DNA from 3 places in the Bradyrhizobium sp. Kon56 genome. Region 2 is predicted to be linked to each of the others. Evidence: riboswitches for the same ligand, from Rfam matches in the RefSeq annotation. Region 2 holds a riboswitch; each other region holds the start of a gene.
What was found. A riboswitch is a leader RNA that binds a small molecule or an ion and turns the genes downstream of it on or off. The one in region 2 is predicted to bind glycine.
Positions count from the first base shown of each region.

Region 1: another riboswitch for glycine. It lies ahead of gcvT (glycine cleavage system aminomethyltransferase GcvT); the one in region 2 lies ahead of AC0L3B_RS37125 (FAD-dependent oxidoreductase).
Region 3: another riboswitch for glycine. It lies ahead of AC0L3B_RS33745 (D-amino acid dehydrogenase); the one in region 2 lies ahead of AC0L3B_RS37125 (FAD-dependent oxidoreductase).

Region 1 is NZ_JBVVOU010000007.1:69,285-75,107, forward strand. It holds gene gcvP (aminomethyl-transferring glycine dehydrogenase) at 1-1,530, opposite strand, end outside; gene gcvH (glycine cleavage system protein GcvH) at 1,693-2,061, opposite strand; gene gcvT (glycine cleavage system aminomethyltransferase GcvT) at 2,073-3,221, opposite strand; glycine riboswitch at 3,381-3,470, opposite strand; gene alaS (alanine--tRNA ligase) at 3,693-5,823, shown strand, end outside.
Region 2 is NZ_JBVVOU010000062.1:649-6,471, forward strand. It holds gene tnpA (IS66-like element accessory protein TnpA) at 1-292, shown strand, start outside; partial or broken gene tnpB (IS66 family insertion sequence element accessory protein TnpB) at 273-625, shown strand; partial or broken gene tnpC (IS66 family transposase) at 680-2,235, shown strand; partial or broken gene AC0L3B_RS37125 (FAD-dependent oxidoreductase) at 2,304-3,125, opposite strand; glycine riboswitch at 3,187-3,274, opposite strand; glycine riboswitch at 3,278-3,376, opposite strand; gene AC0L3B_RS37130 (hypothetical protein) at 3,519-4,073, opposite strand; gene AC0L3B_RS37135 (aminotransferase class IV) at 4,304-4,777, opposite strand.
Region 3 is NZ_JBVVOU010000036.1:23,367-29,189, forward strand. It holds gene AC0L3B_RS33735 (M24 family metallopeptidase) at 1-1,039, opposite strand, end outside; gene AC0L3B_RS33740 (D-aminoacyl-tRNA deacylase) at 1,125-2,060, opposite strand; glycine riboswitch at 2,821-2,918, shown strand; glycine riboswitch at 2,922-3,009, shown strand; gene AC0L3B_RS33745 (D-amino acid dehydrogenase) at 3,073-4,323, shown strand; gene AC0L3B_RS33750 (Lrp/AsnC family transcriptional regulator) at 4,949-5,425, shown strand.

The sequences.
Region 1 (5,823 bases), on a different contig from region 2:
GTTCAGCTTCATGGTGCACGAGCCGAGCGGGATCATCGCGCGGTCGAGCGCGAGGTCGCGGTCGCTGAGCTTGCGCATGTAGCGCAGCATCTCGGTTTCCGAGCGATGCGCGTGGAAGACGGGGTGGGTGAGGAAAGAGGTCGCACGCTTGAGCGTCTCCGGCAGCGCCTCGCGCGTGGTGGCGTCGATCTCGGCGTATGCAAGCTGCCCGCCGAAGGCGCGCCAGACTGCTTCCACCGTTGCGGGCGTGGTGGTCTCGTCGAGCGCGATCCGCAATGCAGTTTCGCCAGCGCCGAGATTGATCTTCTCGGCCGCCGCGCGCGCCACGACTTCGGTACGCTTCGCCCCTGCATCCACGCTGAGCGTGTCGAAGAAACTGTCGGACTGCAGCGCAAAGCCGAGCTTGCGCAGGCCGGCCGCCAGCACCGCGGCGCGGCGATGCACATTGCGCGCGATCTGCGAAAGGCCTTCGGGGCCGTGATAGACTGCATACATCGAGGCGATCACGGCGAGCAGCACCTGCGCGGTGCAGATGTTGGAGGTCGCCTTCTCGCGGCGGATGTGCTGCTCGCGGGTCTGCAGCGCGAGACGGTAGGCCGGCATTCCGCGCGAATCCACGGAGAGGCCGACGATGCGGCCGGGCAGCGAGCGCTTGAGCGCATCGCGCACCGCCATATAGGCCGCGTGCGGCCCGCCATAACCCATCGGCACGCCAAAACGTTGCGCCGAGCCGATGGCGATGTCCGCGCCGAGCTCGCCGGGCGAGGCGAGCAGTGTCAGCGCCAGCAGATCGGCGGCGATGATCGCGAGTGCGCCCTTGGCCTTCAGGCTGGCGATCGCGGGCCTGAGGTCGCGCACAGCGCCTGAACTGCCCGGGTATTGCAGCAGTGCACCAAGCACGTCGGTCTTGTCGAGATCGGTGAGGGGATCGCCCACGACCAGGGTCCAGCCCAGCGGCTCCGCGCGGGTGCGCATCACGGCGAGCGTCTGCGGATGCACGTCCTTGTCGACGAAGAAGGCCTTTGCTTCGACCCGTGAGTGCCGCTCCGCGAGCGCCATCGCTTCGGCGGCAGCGGTAGCCTCGTCGAGCAGCGAGGCGTTGGCGACGTCGAGCCCGGTGAGGTCGCAGATCATGGTCTGGAAGTTGAGCAGCGCCTCGAGCCGGCCCTGGCTGATTTCAGGCTGGTAGGGCGTGTAGGCCGTGTACCAGGCCGGGTTCTCCAAAATGTTGCGCTGGATTACCGCGGGCAGGATCGTGCCGGAATAGCCTTGGCCGATCAGCGAGGTGAAGACCTGGTTCTGGGCGGCGAGTTCGCCCATATGCGCGATCGCTTCGGTCTCGCTGAGCGGCTTGCCGAGATCGAGTGGGACGGCCTGCCGGATCGAGGCCGGCAGCGTCTGCGCCATCAGCGTATCGACGCTGTTCGCGCCGACGGCCTCGAGCATCGCGGTGACGTCGCGCGCGGAGGGGCCGATGTGGCGGCGAACGAAGCTGGTGGTGTCGCCGTTGGATTTGCGGTGCGCGGTCATCATGGGTCCTCGCTTCAGATGTTCTTGTCGCCGTCATGCCCCGCGAAGGCGGGGCATCCAGTAAACGCAGCCGCTTCGGCTAGGGCCGATTGGCCGCGGCGTACTGGATCGTCCGCCTTCGCGGACGATGACACCGAATATGAGGTCAGAGTTCGCATCATCTCACGCCGTGTGGGCCTTGTAGGCGGCTTCGTCCATCAGACCGCCGAGCTCGCTCTTGTCGGCAATCTTGATCTTGAAGAACCAGGCCGCGCCTTGCGCATCCGAGTTCACCAGTGCGGGCTCGGCGGCGAGCGCGGCGTTGGTCTCGAGCACTTCGCCCGTCACCGGCGCGTAGACGTCCGATGCGGCCTTCACCGATTCCACGACCGCGGCGGGTTCGGCCTTCTTCAGCGTGCGGCCGAGCTTGGGCAATTCGACGAACACGACGTCGCCAAGCTGCGATTGCGCGTAGTCGGTGATGCCGACGGTGGCGACATCGCCGTCGATCGCGAGCCATTCGTGGTCGGAGGTGTACAGCGTCGTGGTCATTTTCTCGGTCCTCAGCGTTTGTAGGTGTTTTTCACGAAGGGCATGGCGGCGATTTGCACGGCCAGGCGCTGGCCGCGCACCTCGGCGAAGAGTTTTGTGTCGATCGCGCTCGATGCGGTGGGCACATAGCCCATCGCGACCGGCGCATTCAGGCTCGGGCTGAAACCGCCCGAGGTGACCTTTCCGATCGGCTCGGCGGAGGTCGCATCCGCAAACAGCAGCGCGCCTTCGCGCACCGGCGCGCGGCCCTCGGTGCGCAGGCCGACGCGGCGGCGGGATGCGCCATGGTCGAAATGGGCGAGAATCTTTGCCGCGCCGGGGAAGCCCCCGGCACGCGCGCCGCCGGTGCGGCGGCTCTTCTGCACCGACCATTCCAGTGCGGCCTCGACCGGCGTGGTCGCGGTGTCGATGTCGTGGCCGTAAAGACAAAGCCCGGCCTCGAGCCGCAGGCTGTCACGGGCGCCGAGCCCGATCGGCATGACGTCAGGATTGTCCAGCAGGGCCTTGGCGAGCCGTTCGGCATCGCCGGCAGGAACCGAAATCTCGAAGCCGTCCTCGCCGGTATAGCCGGAGCGCGAGACGAAGCAGTCGAGGCCGGCGACCTTGTGCGGACCGGAATCCATGAATTTCATGGCGGGTGCTTCTGCACACAATTTCGTCAGCGCCGATTCCGCCTTCGGCCCCTGCAGCGCGATCAGCGCGCGGTCGGCAAGCGAATCGATCATGCAGTCGTCCGAGAGATTCGCGCGCAGATGCGCCTCGTCCTCGGCCTTGCAGGCGGCGTTGACGACCAGGAAGAGGTGATCGCCGAAATTGGCGACCATCAGATCGTCCAGAATCCCGCCCTCGGCATTGGTGAACTGGGCGTAGCGCTGCCGGCCCGGCGCGATCGCCAAGATATCCTGCGGCACCAGTCCTTCCAGCGCGCGGGCGGCGTCCTCGACCTTGCCGGATTTCGGCCTGAGTGCGATCTGGCCCATGTGGGAGACATCGAACAGGCCGGCTGCGTTGCGGGTATGAAGGTGTTCCTTCAGGACTCCGGCCGGATATTGCACGGGCATGTCATAGCCCGCGAACGGCACCATCTTGCCGCCGAGCGAGACATGCAGGTCGTAAAGGGGGGTGCGTTTCAGGGAGTCTTTGTCGTCGCGCGCAAGCATCGGGGGGCCCTCGGCGGTTCCCCGGGAACGATTTCCCGTGGACACCAGTCGAAGCCCCATCTGTCGCTGTGCCTGAGAGTATTATCCCGTCGGCGGACGCTGTCCGAACCTACCCTTTAAAAGGTCTTGGCCCGTCGGCGCCTCTTTCCAGATGCTGTCAAAGCCACGCGGTCCTTTTGCCTGAGAGTTTCCGGGGCGGTTGCTCCTTCGGCGCCGGCTACCAGTGCCGGTCTCTCCCGACGTGGCCGTACGATACAGATAGGTAAAGACCACAGGCCGGCCAAGCCTGTCAACGCGGCATCGGCGGCTTTCCAACGGATTACGCGACTGCGGCAACGCCTTGATCTGGCTGCACAGTTTCTGGACAGCCAAGCTGGCCTTGTCTAAAAGCGCATTGGCCCGCAGATATCAGCCCAAACTTGCGGTTTGGGTGGCTGGAAGGCGGGTGCAAGCACACCCGATTGGATGAACATGAGCGGCGTCAACGAGATCAGGTCGACCTTTCTGAATTTCTTTGCCGAGAACGGCCACGAGATCGTGTCGTCCTCGCCATTGGTGCCGCGCAACGATCCGACGTTGATGTTCACCAATGCCGGCATGGTGCAGTTCAAGAACGTCTTCACCGGCGTCGAGAAGCGGCCCTATCAGCGCGCCACCACCTCGCAGAAATGCGTGCGCGCCGGCGGCAAGCACAATGACCTCGACAATGTCGGCTACACCGCGCGCCATCTCACCTTCTTCGAGATGCTCGGCAACTTCTCCTTCGGCGACTATTTCAAGGAGCACGCGATCGAGCTGGCCTGGACGCTGATCACGAAGGAATTCGGGCTCAAGAAAGACAAGCTGCTCGTCACGGTCTACCACACCGACGACGAGGCGGCCGGGCTGTGGAAGAAGATCGCGGGCTTCTCCGAGGACCGCATCATCCGCATCCCGACCTCGGACAATTTCTGGGCGATGGGCGACACCGGGCCGTGCGGGCCGTGCTCGGAGATCTTCATCGATCGCGGCGAGCACATCTGGGGCGGGCCTCCGGGCTCGCCTGAGGAGGATGGCGATCGCTTCCTCGAATTCTGGAATCTCGTCTTCATGCAGTACGAGCAGGTGACGAAGGAGGAGCGCGTGGCGCTGCCGCGTCCCTCGATCGACACCGGCATGGGGCTGGAGCGCATGGCCTGCATCATGCAGGGCGTCGACAGCGTGTTCGAGACCGACCTGTTCCGTCATTTGATCGACGCGACGGCGTCTGCTCTCGGAAGCGGACCGGACGAGAAGACCGTGGCCTCGTTCCGCGTCATCGCCGACCATCTGCGTTCGTCGGCCTTCCTCGTCGCCGACGGCGTGCTGCCCTCGAACGAGGGCCGCGGCTATGTGCTGCGCCGGATCATGCGCCGCGCGATGCGCCATGCGCAGCTGCTCGGTGCGCAAGAGCCGCTGATGCATCGCCTGGTCTGGGCGCTGGTGCGCGAGATGGGCCAGGCCTATCCGGATTTGATGCGCGCGGAAAATTTGATCGAGGAAACGCTGCGGCTGGAAGAGACCCGCTTCCGCAAGACGCTGACGCGCGGCCTCGCCATTCTCGACGAGAAGAGCGCGTCCTTGAAGAAGGGCGACATGTTCGACGGCGACGTCGCCTTCACACTGTACGACACCTACGGCTTCCCGCTCGATTTGACGCAGGACGCACTGAAGTCGCGCGGCATCAGCGTCGACCAGGCCTCCTTCACCGATGCGATGGAGCGTCAGAAGGCCAAGGCGCGCGAATCCTGGAAGGGGTCTGGCGAAGCGGCTTCCGAGGCGATCTGGTTCCCGCTGCGTGAGAAGCTGGGCGCAACCGAATTCCTGGGCTACGAGACCGAGAGCGCTGAAGGCGTGGTCACTGCGCTGGTCAAGGACGGCAAGGAAGCCACGAGCCTCAAGGCCGGCGAGCTAGGGGCGATCGTGCTGAACCAGACGCCGTTCTACGCGGAGTCCGGCGGCCAGGTCGGTGACACCGGCGTATTGACCGGCGAGGGCGGCATCAAGTTCCGCGTCACCGACACTCAGAAGAAGCTCGGTGATTTCTTCGTTCACGTCGGCACATTGGAGAGCGGCGAGCTGAAGCTCGGCACCGCGCTGCAGCTCGAAGTGGATCACGGCAGGCGCTTTTCGATCCGCGCGCATCATTCGGCGACCCATCTCATCCACGAGGCGCTGCGCCAGGTGCTCGGCGACCATATCGCCCAGCGCGGCTCGATGGTTGCGCCGGATCGGCTGCGTTTCGACTTCGTGCATCCGAAGCCGATCACGGCGGAGGAGCTCGCGCGCGTCGAGGACATCGCCAACGAGGTGGTGCTGGAGAATGACGAAGTCTCGACCCGCGTCATGGGCGTGGACGAGGCCCGTGAGGCCGGCGCACGCGCCCTGTTCGGCGAGAAATATGGCGACGAGGTTCGCGTCGTCTCGATGGGCCGGACCGCGCGCGAGCGCGGCGCCAACGCACTCGGCTGGTCGGTCGAACTTTGCGGCGGCACGCATGTCAGGCGGACCGGCGACATCGGGCTGATCACGCTGACGGGCGAGAGCGCGGTCGCCTCCGGCGTGCGCCGCATCGAGGCTTTAA
Region 2 (5,823 bases):
CGCGGAGACCCAATCCCTCCCGCCGTCCTCACCGCCGGCGTTCATCCCGGTTCAGATTGAAAGTGCTGCCGATCGGGCCCTGTCGCGACAGAGTAGTATGGCTGCGGTGGATTTGCCGGCGACCCGTGATGAAGTGCGTGGGTCGGAACCCAAAAGGGCTGCATGTTTTCCCTCTCCAGCCAAGATGAGCGCGTCGCTGCCAAACGGCGTGAAGTTGACGCTGGATTGCGGTGATGTGGATGCGTTGGCAGCCGTAATCGGAGCGCTGTGTCATGTTCACACTGGTCGCTGACCTGCAAGTCTATCTGCACCGCGAGCCGATCGACTTCCGAGCCGGCATCAACAGCCTTGCGGTTCTGGTGCAGGAGACGATGGCGCTCGATCCGTTTGCTCCGGCGGTTTTTGCGTTCTGCAATCGCCGTTGCGACCGGATGAAGCTGCTGTCTTCGATCGGTCGGGCTTTGTGCTGGTCCGGAAGCGGCTGACCGAGGACAGGTTCAGGTGGCCGCGCCGGGAGGCTACGGTCGTCCAGCTTACGACCGAGCAATTGCACTGGATTCTCGACGGCATCGATATTGACGCAATGGTCCGCCATCCAGTGCGGCAATATCAGGTCGCAGGCTGACGGCTCCCGAATTGTGCGGTTGACGCGGCGACATGCTTTCGATTCAAGAATCTGATGAATCGACCCGGCGAACTGACTGTTGAAGAGTTGATGGCGCGCATTGCTGCGCTGCAGGCGGAGAACCGTCAACTCGCCGAACGGGTCGTTAAACTTGAGGAAGAGTTGGCCCTTGCGCGGCTGTATCGTTTTGCGCCGAAGGGCGAGAAGCACATTGACCGCCTCTTCAATGAAGCCGAACAGGCCGCGGATAAGGACGACGCCGACAGCGAAGATGGCGATGTCGTTGTCCTGCCGGACACGGGCTTGCCGGCGAGCGAAGGGGCGACGGGAAAGAAGCGCGGCCGCAAGGCCTTGCCGGAAAACCTGCCGCGCGAGCGTGTCGAGTATGACCTTCCCGACGCCCAGAAGGCTTGTCCTTGCTGCCGTCACCAGATGCATCGCATGGGCGAGACCGTTACCGAGCAACTTCATATCGAGGTGAAGGCGAAGGTCCTGCAGAATGTGCGGTTCAAATATGCCTGCCGTCATTGCGACCGCACCGGGATCAACACGCCGGTCGTGATCGCGCCAATACCCACGCAACCTTTGCCAGGCAGCATCGCTACGGCCTCGACGCTGGCTTTCGCGCTCGTTCATAAGTATGTCGACGGCACACCGCTCTACCGCCTGGCGCAGGCATTCGAGCGCGCCGGCGTTCGTGTCAGCCGAGGCGCTCTGGGCCACTGGGTGATCGGCTCGAGCGAAAAACATCTCTCCCGCATCTATGACGCGCTGAAGCTACGGCTCAGATCGCAGCCCCTCATCCATGGTGACGAGACCACGGTCCAGGTGCTGAAGGAAATGGACAGAGAGGCCGCCAGCACGTCAATATGTGGGCTTACCGGAGCGGCGAGGACAGTGACGAGCCGATCGTGCTGCTCGAATATCAGCCGGGCCGCGGCCAGATACACCCGCAGGCTTCCTCGGCGATTACCGCGGGATATTGATGAGCGATGGCTACACTGGCGGGGGCCACCCATCTTTGGATGCATGGCCCATTCCAAGCGGCGCTTCGTCGACGCACTCAAAGCGAGAAAAAAGGGTGGCGGGCCGCCGGAACAGGCGCTCCGGTTCTTCGAACAGCTCTACCGGGTTGAAAGGCAGGCGCGGGACGAAATACCGGAGAAGGGTGAAACACAGGCCGAATGCATTCGCCGCTTCCGCCAGCAACATAGTGTCCCCATCCTCAATGCTCTCAAGGTATGGCTCACTGAAATCGCCCCGAAGGTCTTGCCTGACAGCAAGCTCGGCGACGCTGTGTCCTACACACTGAACCAGTGGGATTATCTGACGCGCTACACCGGGGACGGCAGCATGCCGATCGACAATAATCTTCTGGAGCGCGACATCAGGGTTTTTGCAACTGGCAGCAAGAGTTGGTTGTTCAGCGATACCGTCGACGGAGCCAAGGCCAGCGCCATCGTCTAAGCTTAGTGCTGACCTGCCGCGCTTGTGGCGTTGAGCCGTTAGCGTGGTTGCGCCACGTCCTTACGGAACTGCCTCAGCGCCCCGAGAACGCAGCTATCGACGATCTCCTGCCCTTCAACTTCCTCGACGCCGCCGCAGCCTGACCCGATCCGTCCGTCTGAAAGCGATCAGCTGTTGCAAGGGCCGCCAACGTGCGGGAAAATGAGCGCTTACCCTTGACGGGATAAATGTATGTTGTCCCCCAGCATTGAAGCAATGCGGCGGCTGCCGACTCCTTCGCAGACCACTGCGCGTTCGGCATTGAGTTCTTCCTTGCGAACCTCGTTTCCAGTGTACGACCACATCGTCTCGGTCGGACCGCATGCCGCAGACCTCTGCATCAAAGACGAAGCGTACGCCTCCTCGCTCGCAAGCCGCAGCGAGGCCGCGCGTGAACTTGTGAATGTCGCCGGTTGAGTCAGACGGGGTAAAGAAGCCACCATAATACTGATCGCGCAGAGCTGGCTCTATTGTAAGCATCTCAGAAGGCGTCACGGGACGGCGATCCAATCCGCCCTTGAGCAGCAACTGATTCACGCGAGAGGCCGCATCGAACTCGGGTTTGCTCGAATAAACGTGCAAAATTCCTCGCCGCTCCAAGTCGAAATCGATGCTCTCCTGATCGGCTAGCTCAAAAAGATGCTTGCGAGCGGCTATCGCTAGCTTCGTCGTTTCGATCGTGTTGTGCTGGCGGTAGTTTCGAATCTGGCTTACGAACTCTGCCAGCCAAGTATAGCTGTGAAAACTGGGGCTTGGGTTCAGCAACAATGGTGCATCTTTGCGCAGCAGCCACCTCAAGCCTTTTACGATCGTTGCGACGTTATTTCCAGACCTCCGCATTGCTTGCCGATAATTGGCCGCCGTTCGCAAACGAAGTGTCCATCGCCGGATAGCGCTGGCGATCAAAGACTGTAACCGAATAGCCGCGGCGGGCCAGGGCATGGGCAGTTGTAACTCCGGTGATACCGGACCCGATTATGATGATCGTGCTCATCGTATGCTCCAAGACAGGATTGAACGAACGGTGAATGGCTTCGCCATGTCTCCGTCCCCAAATCTGTCCGTGCACCTGAGAGCTTTGTCCGCGATCGTCGTGGATCACGGTCCCCTTCGGTGGGGGCTGACCGACACCTCTCTCCAGATCGTCCTCGGTGTGCGGTCATGGGCCTGAGAGTTCCTTGGGGAGTTGCTCCGTCGGCGGTGATACGCCTTTGCAGGCTTATCGCGCTCTCCCGCACACAATCATCAGACACGATAACACTCTCAGTCGTACTCACTACCTGTCAAGCCGCGATGAATCGTCGGACCCAAAATCGGCGGCGTAAGCGACAACTCGATGTTTGCCCTAGCTCCCCACCCAGCTTAGCAGGTGGTTTGTTGCCTAGTACTATGCTGATCTCGCTTTTTTGATGATTGCATTCGCTGGATGTCCCATTGGTTTCCAGCGAGCTATCGGCAGCCAGCGCAGAAATACTGCGTGATCCTCAAAAGAACGCACAAGGTTTGCGTGGCGACGCTCTAATAAATCTGCGGTGGTGTAGGACCCTACAAAGCTGTGCTTGGCATGCATCTCTTTCAAAGTCGAGCCAAAATGGAGGCCTGCACGCCTGACGCGGTCGCTCTGCTCGATGAGGGGCTCTTCACGCCACTTGCGTCGACGCCTCTGGCTTATGGCGGCAGGATTCGCTCTTGTTCGTCGCGCGGGCAGGTTAAGTTCGCTGCTGGTCCGGCGATCCGCTGCCTCGATTTTCAATTCGCTCGATTTCAGGCGGTCGCTGATTACCGCATCGGCAGCTTCGAGCAAGGCTTCAAATAGCCCGGCGTTCGCATCGAAGCACGACCCGATTAGGATCGTATCTTCCCCCCGAAGGTAGTTGGAAAGCCTGTTTTCAAGCGCTCGGTGAACGGAGAGCGTTCCGCAACTGAATCGCACGGACAACATTCCAAAGCCTGCCGTTCGAGACCTGTATGCGCGGCTCGCACCAGGGCCGGGTGATTGGCCAGACCGAGATAATTGTTGGCGCACATGTTCAGGAGCTCGCGCTCGCCAAGTGCGCGCAGGTGTATATGCGTCGACTGAGGCGAGGCGATCTCTTGCTCGACTTTCTGGAGCTTTCGATGTCACGAAGTCGCTGACCAATTTGCGAGCGCATGGTTCATTTCCGATCATGGTTAAATGATAGCAGTCGACCATGCGGGATCCGCGTGCTTTGGCAAAGAAAGATCTGTAAGCTGGAGGGTGATGGGCCCGACCTGGCCTTTGGAGATCGTCGTGTCGTCGATGCGCGTCACTGGCACAATGCCGCCGGCAGTAGAGGTAATGAACACCTCGTCAGCCTTCTTGATATCGTCACGACTGATGTCAGCAGCAGTGGCGGCGAGGCCAATCTCAGCACAAAGATCGAACACGGTCCGACGCGCAATACCCGGTAACACGCCAAGAGCCGGCGTTCTCAACGATCCGTCCTTTACCAACACGTTGAAGCCTGGACCCTCGGCGATATGCCCGTTCGTATCTAGGATCAGCGCCGTCTCGTCGTAGGCATCGAAAAGACCCTTTACGAGATCAAGCCCATGATAGTTCTTGATCGTGGGATCGACTGAACCCGGCGGGATGCGGACACTCTCGCTAATCGCGACGCGCAAACCTCTTTCCAGTTGTTCCTTTTGGCAACTGAACCATAAGCTACCGCAAACGCGATAAACCGGTTCTCTGCAAGGTGGGGATCGCGGCTGAATGTCGGCGATGAACCGCGCGTGCAGATCATCTCAACGTAAGCCGATTTATGACCCGACAATAGCGACACACTGCTTGGGGATCGAAGCAATTGTCTCGCGATTGTAGGGCAGCTTCATTCGAAGACGTTCGACGCCTGCCGGAAATCGGTCAAGGTGCAGATCCAACCGAAAAACCGGCCGTTCCACACGTGCACGTTTTCGTAGGTCGCGTCCGAGTGGAGGAGACCCCAATCGAGCACAGAGATCTTGGCCTCGGACATCGGAAGGTACTGCCCATCCATGAAGGCGACCCCATGAGGGTAGCGCCGTTGACCGATGTGATGCTGATCGATTGCCGAAAGCGGGGGTGAGGGCTCTTTCATCGGAGTCATTGGAAATAGGAGGGATTGAGACAAGGAATAAGTTCTTGCTTTGGGACAAAAGGATCGCGGACATGGTGCTCCATCAAGATGTCGAGGATCGGCACGGCCGGCCCACTGAACCTGGTCACGTTGGATGTTAGAAGCCCAACGAGCCGCATTCCTCGGATCTGGCATCTCGCCTAGTCTAAATTCTCCGTCCGAAACGTGAAGCTTTCGTACAAAAGGAACGCGGCCAGGCGGCGAGCTCTTCGCATTTCGGCTCTGGCGCCCTCAGCATAGAAGGAAATTCGCGGCTCCGAATCTGGTTGATATCGGGCAATTTCGCATGTCGGTGTCGGGTGCATTCGAAGCGACCGCAGGCGCTTTGACGCCGCACCCTTCGTTGACACAGTGAGGCCGCACTGCGTTGAGCGTTTCTTCGATACTGCTCCGTATTCGATCAGGAGGTGACCTCGTTCGAGGACATGGCTTAGGCCGCACTAAGCGCGTACGCATAGAGCCCGCTATCCTCACCGACTCAATGTCCTTCATGCACAGCTCTGGATCTCGCTGATGCGAATTCGGCACCGCGCCGCCTTGCGCGCCCGTGCG
Region 3 (5,823 bases), on a different contig from region 2:
GTTGAACGGAAGGTAGCTCCGGCATCCATAAACCCATGGAGTGCCCCATTCGCCCGATGTTCGTGGCTTTACCGCGATTATTTGAGCCATTTAGCACGGCTGACATTGCGCTCCAGACATTACAGATCGGAATGCCAGGTTTAGCGGCGGCAATTCCCGCTTCTGTGGCATCCCAAACGACTTGATAGGCATCCTGGGTGTGCGGATCAGGTGCACCGAACGCAAAGTGTCGGTCGAAGTCGCTCCAATAAAAGTCGAATAGACAGCCCGCATCAATAAACAGCAGGTCTCCATCCGACAGAACTTTGTCGCTCGGGACACCGTAGGGCCGCGTATAGCCCCCGCGGCCAGAGACACCAACGATCTTGCTTGTCTTCTCGACACCGCGACTGAAGCATTCGGTCTCGAACAAGCGACACACCTCTCGTTCCGTCATACCCAGACGGAGCTTTGGTGTCAGATTCTCAAATGCCTCTGAAACAAGCCCGCATACAGTTCGAATTCGGTCGACCTCTAATGGAGACTTGATCATTCGCAATGGAGTGAAAATTGGATCCGCTGCATCGACAAACGTCCGAGGTTTGATCGCATCCGCAACGCGCAAGAAATCTCCCGCAGGGAAGCCAAGTCTACTCTCCGCGCCAAGCTCTATGCCGATTCTGGCGTGCTCTGGCAATAGTTCACGCAACGCTCCGGCAAGTGCTGACACACCCTCATCCTTCGGATTCGGACTAGGCCAGCTCCGGCATTTTTTTACCCAGGTTGTCTCTCTATAAAACTGGTCGATTCCCTCGGGAACGATCGCAACAGCTTCACCAGACGAAAGAATAAGAAGAAATCGCGGCCGAGTCGTCTGCTGCGGCGTCGTGCTAGGCTCACCAACGAGATATCGCAAGTTGTGTTCGGCCGTCACCAGAAGCGCGTCTATAGTATGCTCTTTCATCAAACGCCGCGCCCGCTCGACCCAGCCTTCGTATTCGATCCGGGGAAACGGATCGTACGGAATTGTCTTAATCGAACCAAAACCAATAGCGTTCATCGCTTTTCTCCAGAGAAATACGTCAAGCGCTGGGCGACCGATAGTTTACATGCTGGTCCGACAGCACATGACAGCTTTCGCGGGCTCATTCGATATCCTTTGAAAGAGCCGCCCGCAGTTTCTTGTGAGAGAGCATCGGGACACCGAGTTCCTCTGCAAGCAGGCGAGCAACACCTTTGAAAGGAGCTTTCAGCTTATCGTGGTACACGATGCCTTGAATCCCACCCACGATCGAATGCACGCAAGCTCTTAGATCGACCAAGCGACTTTCCTGGTCATAGCCGCCCGACACTAGCCAATGGTTTGGTAGGACATGACTTGCTGCTATCGGGGGTTCGTCTTGTGCCTGCAATATGGCGCTCGTAAAGCTTGGTTCGAAGTGAACGCCACCGATGCAAAGGACGGAGGTTACCGCTTCGTCCATGCGATCGAACGTTCGCAATAGCGAACGCGCCAGCACCCGAGCGGCACGAGAATTAGTCCAATCTGCTGGCGAGCTTCCGATCTCGATATCGATTGCAGAAGGCCGCAAGTCAGCGAGACGGGTACCAGCATCACCCGCCTTGACGCCCGACCAATGAGTCGCTTCCAGGTAAGTGCGAAAGTCGGCAAGACCCGACGTGACGCGCTCGGCTTCGATGGCTAGAAGAAGGCCCCGAGTAATCCGGGGGTCGACTGCGCTGAAAGTCCCCGTCGCCAGGTCGCCGGTCGTTTGAACCGAGAAGATTGCGTTTTGTGCATTGGCCCCCTCGTGCCAATTCACGATTCCAATAACGTTGGCGTCACCGAAGCGTTCATTCAAGATTGGCGCGTAGCGCCCATAGTCGTTACTTACGACCTCGTTAGTGGGCACGATCGAAATCCTGGCGCCATGCAAGCCAGGAACCTCGAGTACGGAGTGCCCATCGAGCTCTAAACCCGTTCGAACAAGGGTGCATTCGGCCTTGAGGGCATCCAGAACGTGACCCGCAACCGGATCCCTTTCGTGATCGACGCAGAAGACGAAGACGGCATGTCTCACCGCGATTCTCCATCGAGTTCAACGCAGATCGAAAGCGTACGACATCTATCCTCAACTCGGCGCCCGCATCTTTTGGGCTTCATATGAAAACAGCATGCTATTTGAGCTGAGATCGTAGTTCGCAAGGCGCGACCAGGCGCTTGAGAGCCGATCAACCCCGGCCCGAACAGCCTCAGAATGGCGCCACGCGCGAGCTGAGTCTTGTGATCGGCTGGCGTCTTTGGCGAAGCAGCGCCGTGAAATCGCACAACTTGGAGATCGCGGGAGTTGATCGCCGAACTAGCAGAGAACCTCAGTTCGTCGCGCGCCAAGCCAGACTCAATTCTATCGCCAGACGCGAGAAACGTCGACGCCAGAACGCTGCAGAACCCTCGGTCGAGCAGAGCAAGCGAGTCAGGGGTGCAGCCGTCCATTTTGACTCGACGTTGAAAGAGATGCATGCCGCGCACAGCTTTTGGAGAGTCCTACATCACCATGTATTTATTAGAGCTGCCCCACGCTCACATTGTGCGTTTTTTTGTTAAGATCGCAGTTTTGCTGCGTTCTGCAGCAACAGCTTGTTCAAAACCGGTGAGACATCCAGCGGATACGATCGTACATGCTAGGCCACCACAGCGATCTTAGCGGCAAACCAGCTGGTGATCGGACGGTTGGAAGAGCAACATTATCGAGCATCGCCTACGCCGCCGAATCTCGAGCTTCAACGATGCGTCATGGCTTGACATGTAGTGAGTACGTCTGAGACTGTTATCGTGTCTGACGATGGTGTGCGGGAGAGTGCGATGAGCCGACAGGCACATCGCCGCCGACGGAGCAACCCCCCAAGGAAACTCTCAGGCCCAGGACCGCACACCGAGGACGATCTGGAGAGAGGTGCCAGTCGGCACCCACCGAAGGGGACCGTTATCCACTAGGATTGCGGAGAAAGCTCTCAGGTGCACGGACAGATTTGGGGACGGAGTGATGGCGAAAGCCATTTCACCGTTCATTCATCCCTGTCTTGGAGCATACGATGAGCACGATCATCATTATCGGATCCGGTATCACCGGAGTTACAACGGCCTATGCCTTGGCCTGCCGCGGCTATTCGGTCAGTGTCTTTGACCGCCAGCGTTATCCCGCGATGGACACTTCGTTTGCCAATGGCGGTCAATTATCGGCAAGCAATGCCGAAGTCTGGAATAACGCCGCAACGATCGTAAAAGGCTTGAGGTGGATGCTGCGCAAGGACGCACCATTGCTGCTGAACCCAAGTCCCAGTTTTCACAAATATACTTGGCTCGCGGAGTTCGTAGGCCAGATTCGGCATTACCGTCGCAATACGATCGAAACGACAAAGCTGGCGATAGCGGCGCGGCAACATCTGTTTGAGCTTGCCGATCGGGAGAGCATCGCTTTCGACTTGGAGCGGCGAGGAATATTACACGTTTATTCGAGTAAGGCCGACTTCGATACGGCTTCTCGCGTGAATCAGTTGCTGCTCCAGGGCGGATTGGATCGTCGCCCCGTGACGCCCTCCGAAATGCTCGCGATAGAGCCAGCGCTGCGTGATCAGTATTACGGTGGTTTCTTTACCCCATCTGACTCAACGGGCGACATTCACAAGTTCACGCGTGGTCTCGCTGCGGCTTGCGAGCGAAGGGGCGTACGCTTCGTCTTTGGTGCAGAGATCTGCGGCATGCAAGCTGATCGAGACGGTGTGGTCGTACGATGGGAAGGAGGCCCTCTGAAGGAGGAACTTAAAGCTGAAAGAGCGGTGGTCTGCGCTGGGGTCGGCAGCCGACGCATTGCTTCAATGCTGGGGGACAAGATAAACATTTATCCCGTCAAGGGATACTCCATCACGGTCGAGCTCGGGGATGAAACGAGCCAAAAGGCTGCGCCCCGTGTCAGCCTGCTCGACGAGGCCACCAAGATCGTGACCAGCCGGTTAGGAGAAGATCGCTTCCGTGTCGCTGGGACCGCGGAGTTCAACGGCGAGAACCGCGACATCCGCTGGGACCGAATTAAGCCTCTGGTGCGCTGGGTAGAGCGGTCTTTTCCGGATGTGTCCACCGCGCAGGTGGTGCCATGGGCAGGCTTGCGTCCTATGACACCTAGCATGATGCCGAGGGTCGGCCGAGGTAAAAGGCCGAATATCTTCTACAACACCGGTCATGGTCACCTCGGCTGGACATTATCCGCTGTCACAGCTGAGATGGTCGCGGACGTCATTGCAACAGATGATAGTAAAACTCGGCTGAGCCGATCCGTGGCCTCATAGGCGTTTAGCCTTATCCAGCTCGCAAAACTATGCTCCTGGCGGCATCAAAGCCGGGGGCATATCGCTTGACAGCGCCACAGCAGGATCTTGCAGTATTATCCTACGAACACGTTACCCTCACCGGCTTACGACCCGAGAGCTTAATTGCTCAGACGAAGACCTCGATGAGCCACTTGGCGCCGTCGCCTTCAACAGCCTCCATGTGACGCAATCATCATCCGTATAACTGCTTACGGATTAATGCCAGGCAAGAGAGTAGCGGATCTCTGCATGACCGAGCAGAAAAATATCCCCAGCCAACGACCTTGTTGTTATCGACAAAGGGGCCCATCACACTCGAGGGCCGACGTCATACCGGCACCGAACGCCAGCGGATCGACGGCAACTCTTATTTCTATTTCGCCGCTCCCAAGCTGTGATCTTCGCGGTGCGTCGGAGTAGCAGGACCGCGGCCTTTCAAAGATCATTTTGCAAGTCACGCAGCGCATATTTGTTGAAATTGCCGACGGATCGACGATACTGGTGTCGTAATGATGTTTTTCGAAGAGATTTCCCAACTTCGAGACGTTTTTCTGCGCTAGGCACCGACTCGTTGCAGAATTTCCTCTCAAGCCCGGAGCCGGTTATGCAATACGACCGAATCGACGCTCACATCCTCGAGATTGTGCAAAAGAATAACCGTTTGACATCCGAGGCGATTGGCGAACTGGCCGGGCTTTCTGCTACCGCGTGTCAACGCAGACTAAAGAGGCTTCGCTCGGACGGCATCATCGAGGCCGACGTTTCCATCGTCTCGGCGAAGGCGGTAGGGCGACCTATTCAGATGCTTGTGCTGGTGACCTTGGAGCGCGAGCGCTCGGACATAATTGACAGATTCAAAAAGGCTATCAAATCGTCAGTTGAAGTCGTCAATGGGTTTTACGTTACAGGCGATGCTGACTTTGTCTTGTACATTACCGCACGCACCATGGACGACTATGAGCAGTTCACCCGGCGATTCTTCCGTGAGAACCCTGATATCAAAGGCTTCAAGACGATGGTGGTAATGGACCGGGTAAAAGCCGGCTTTGCTATTCCAATCGAGGCTCCATCCGAGGATTGAAGCGTATCTCGCCAAGCGAATCTGCTTGTCCTCGTTTGTCCATCGCCAGATCAGGTAAGCGCACTGCCGCCGGGTACGCTACGAAGCGAGCGCAGACATTTGCGCAAGAGGTGCAATTCCCAACTCCAGCAGCTTCTCACCCAGATTCGCGGCGCTGGTTGTCTATCGCTTGAGCCTTGTGGCGCGAGCGAGCTGACTAACTCGATCGCGGAGGACCTGGCAACCGTTTACCGAACAGAGGGACCTCGCATAGCGCGCTTTTTCATCGCTCAATGCGCGGAAAATGCTGCAAACTGCCATATCGATCTTGTAGTGTATCGGCTAGTGAACCTTTTGCAGATCGGTTTAGCGGGTAGGACGTCCGCCTGCATGCGTTCAATTGTTGCTGCCTTTCCACT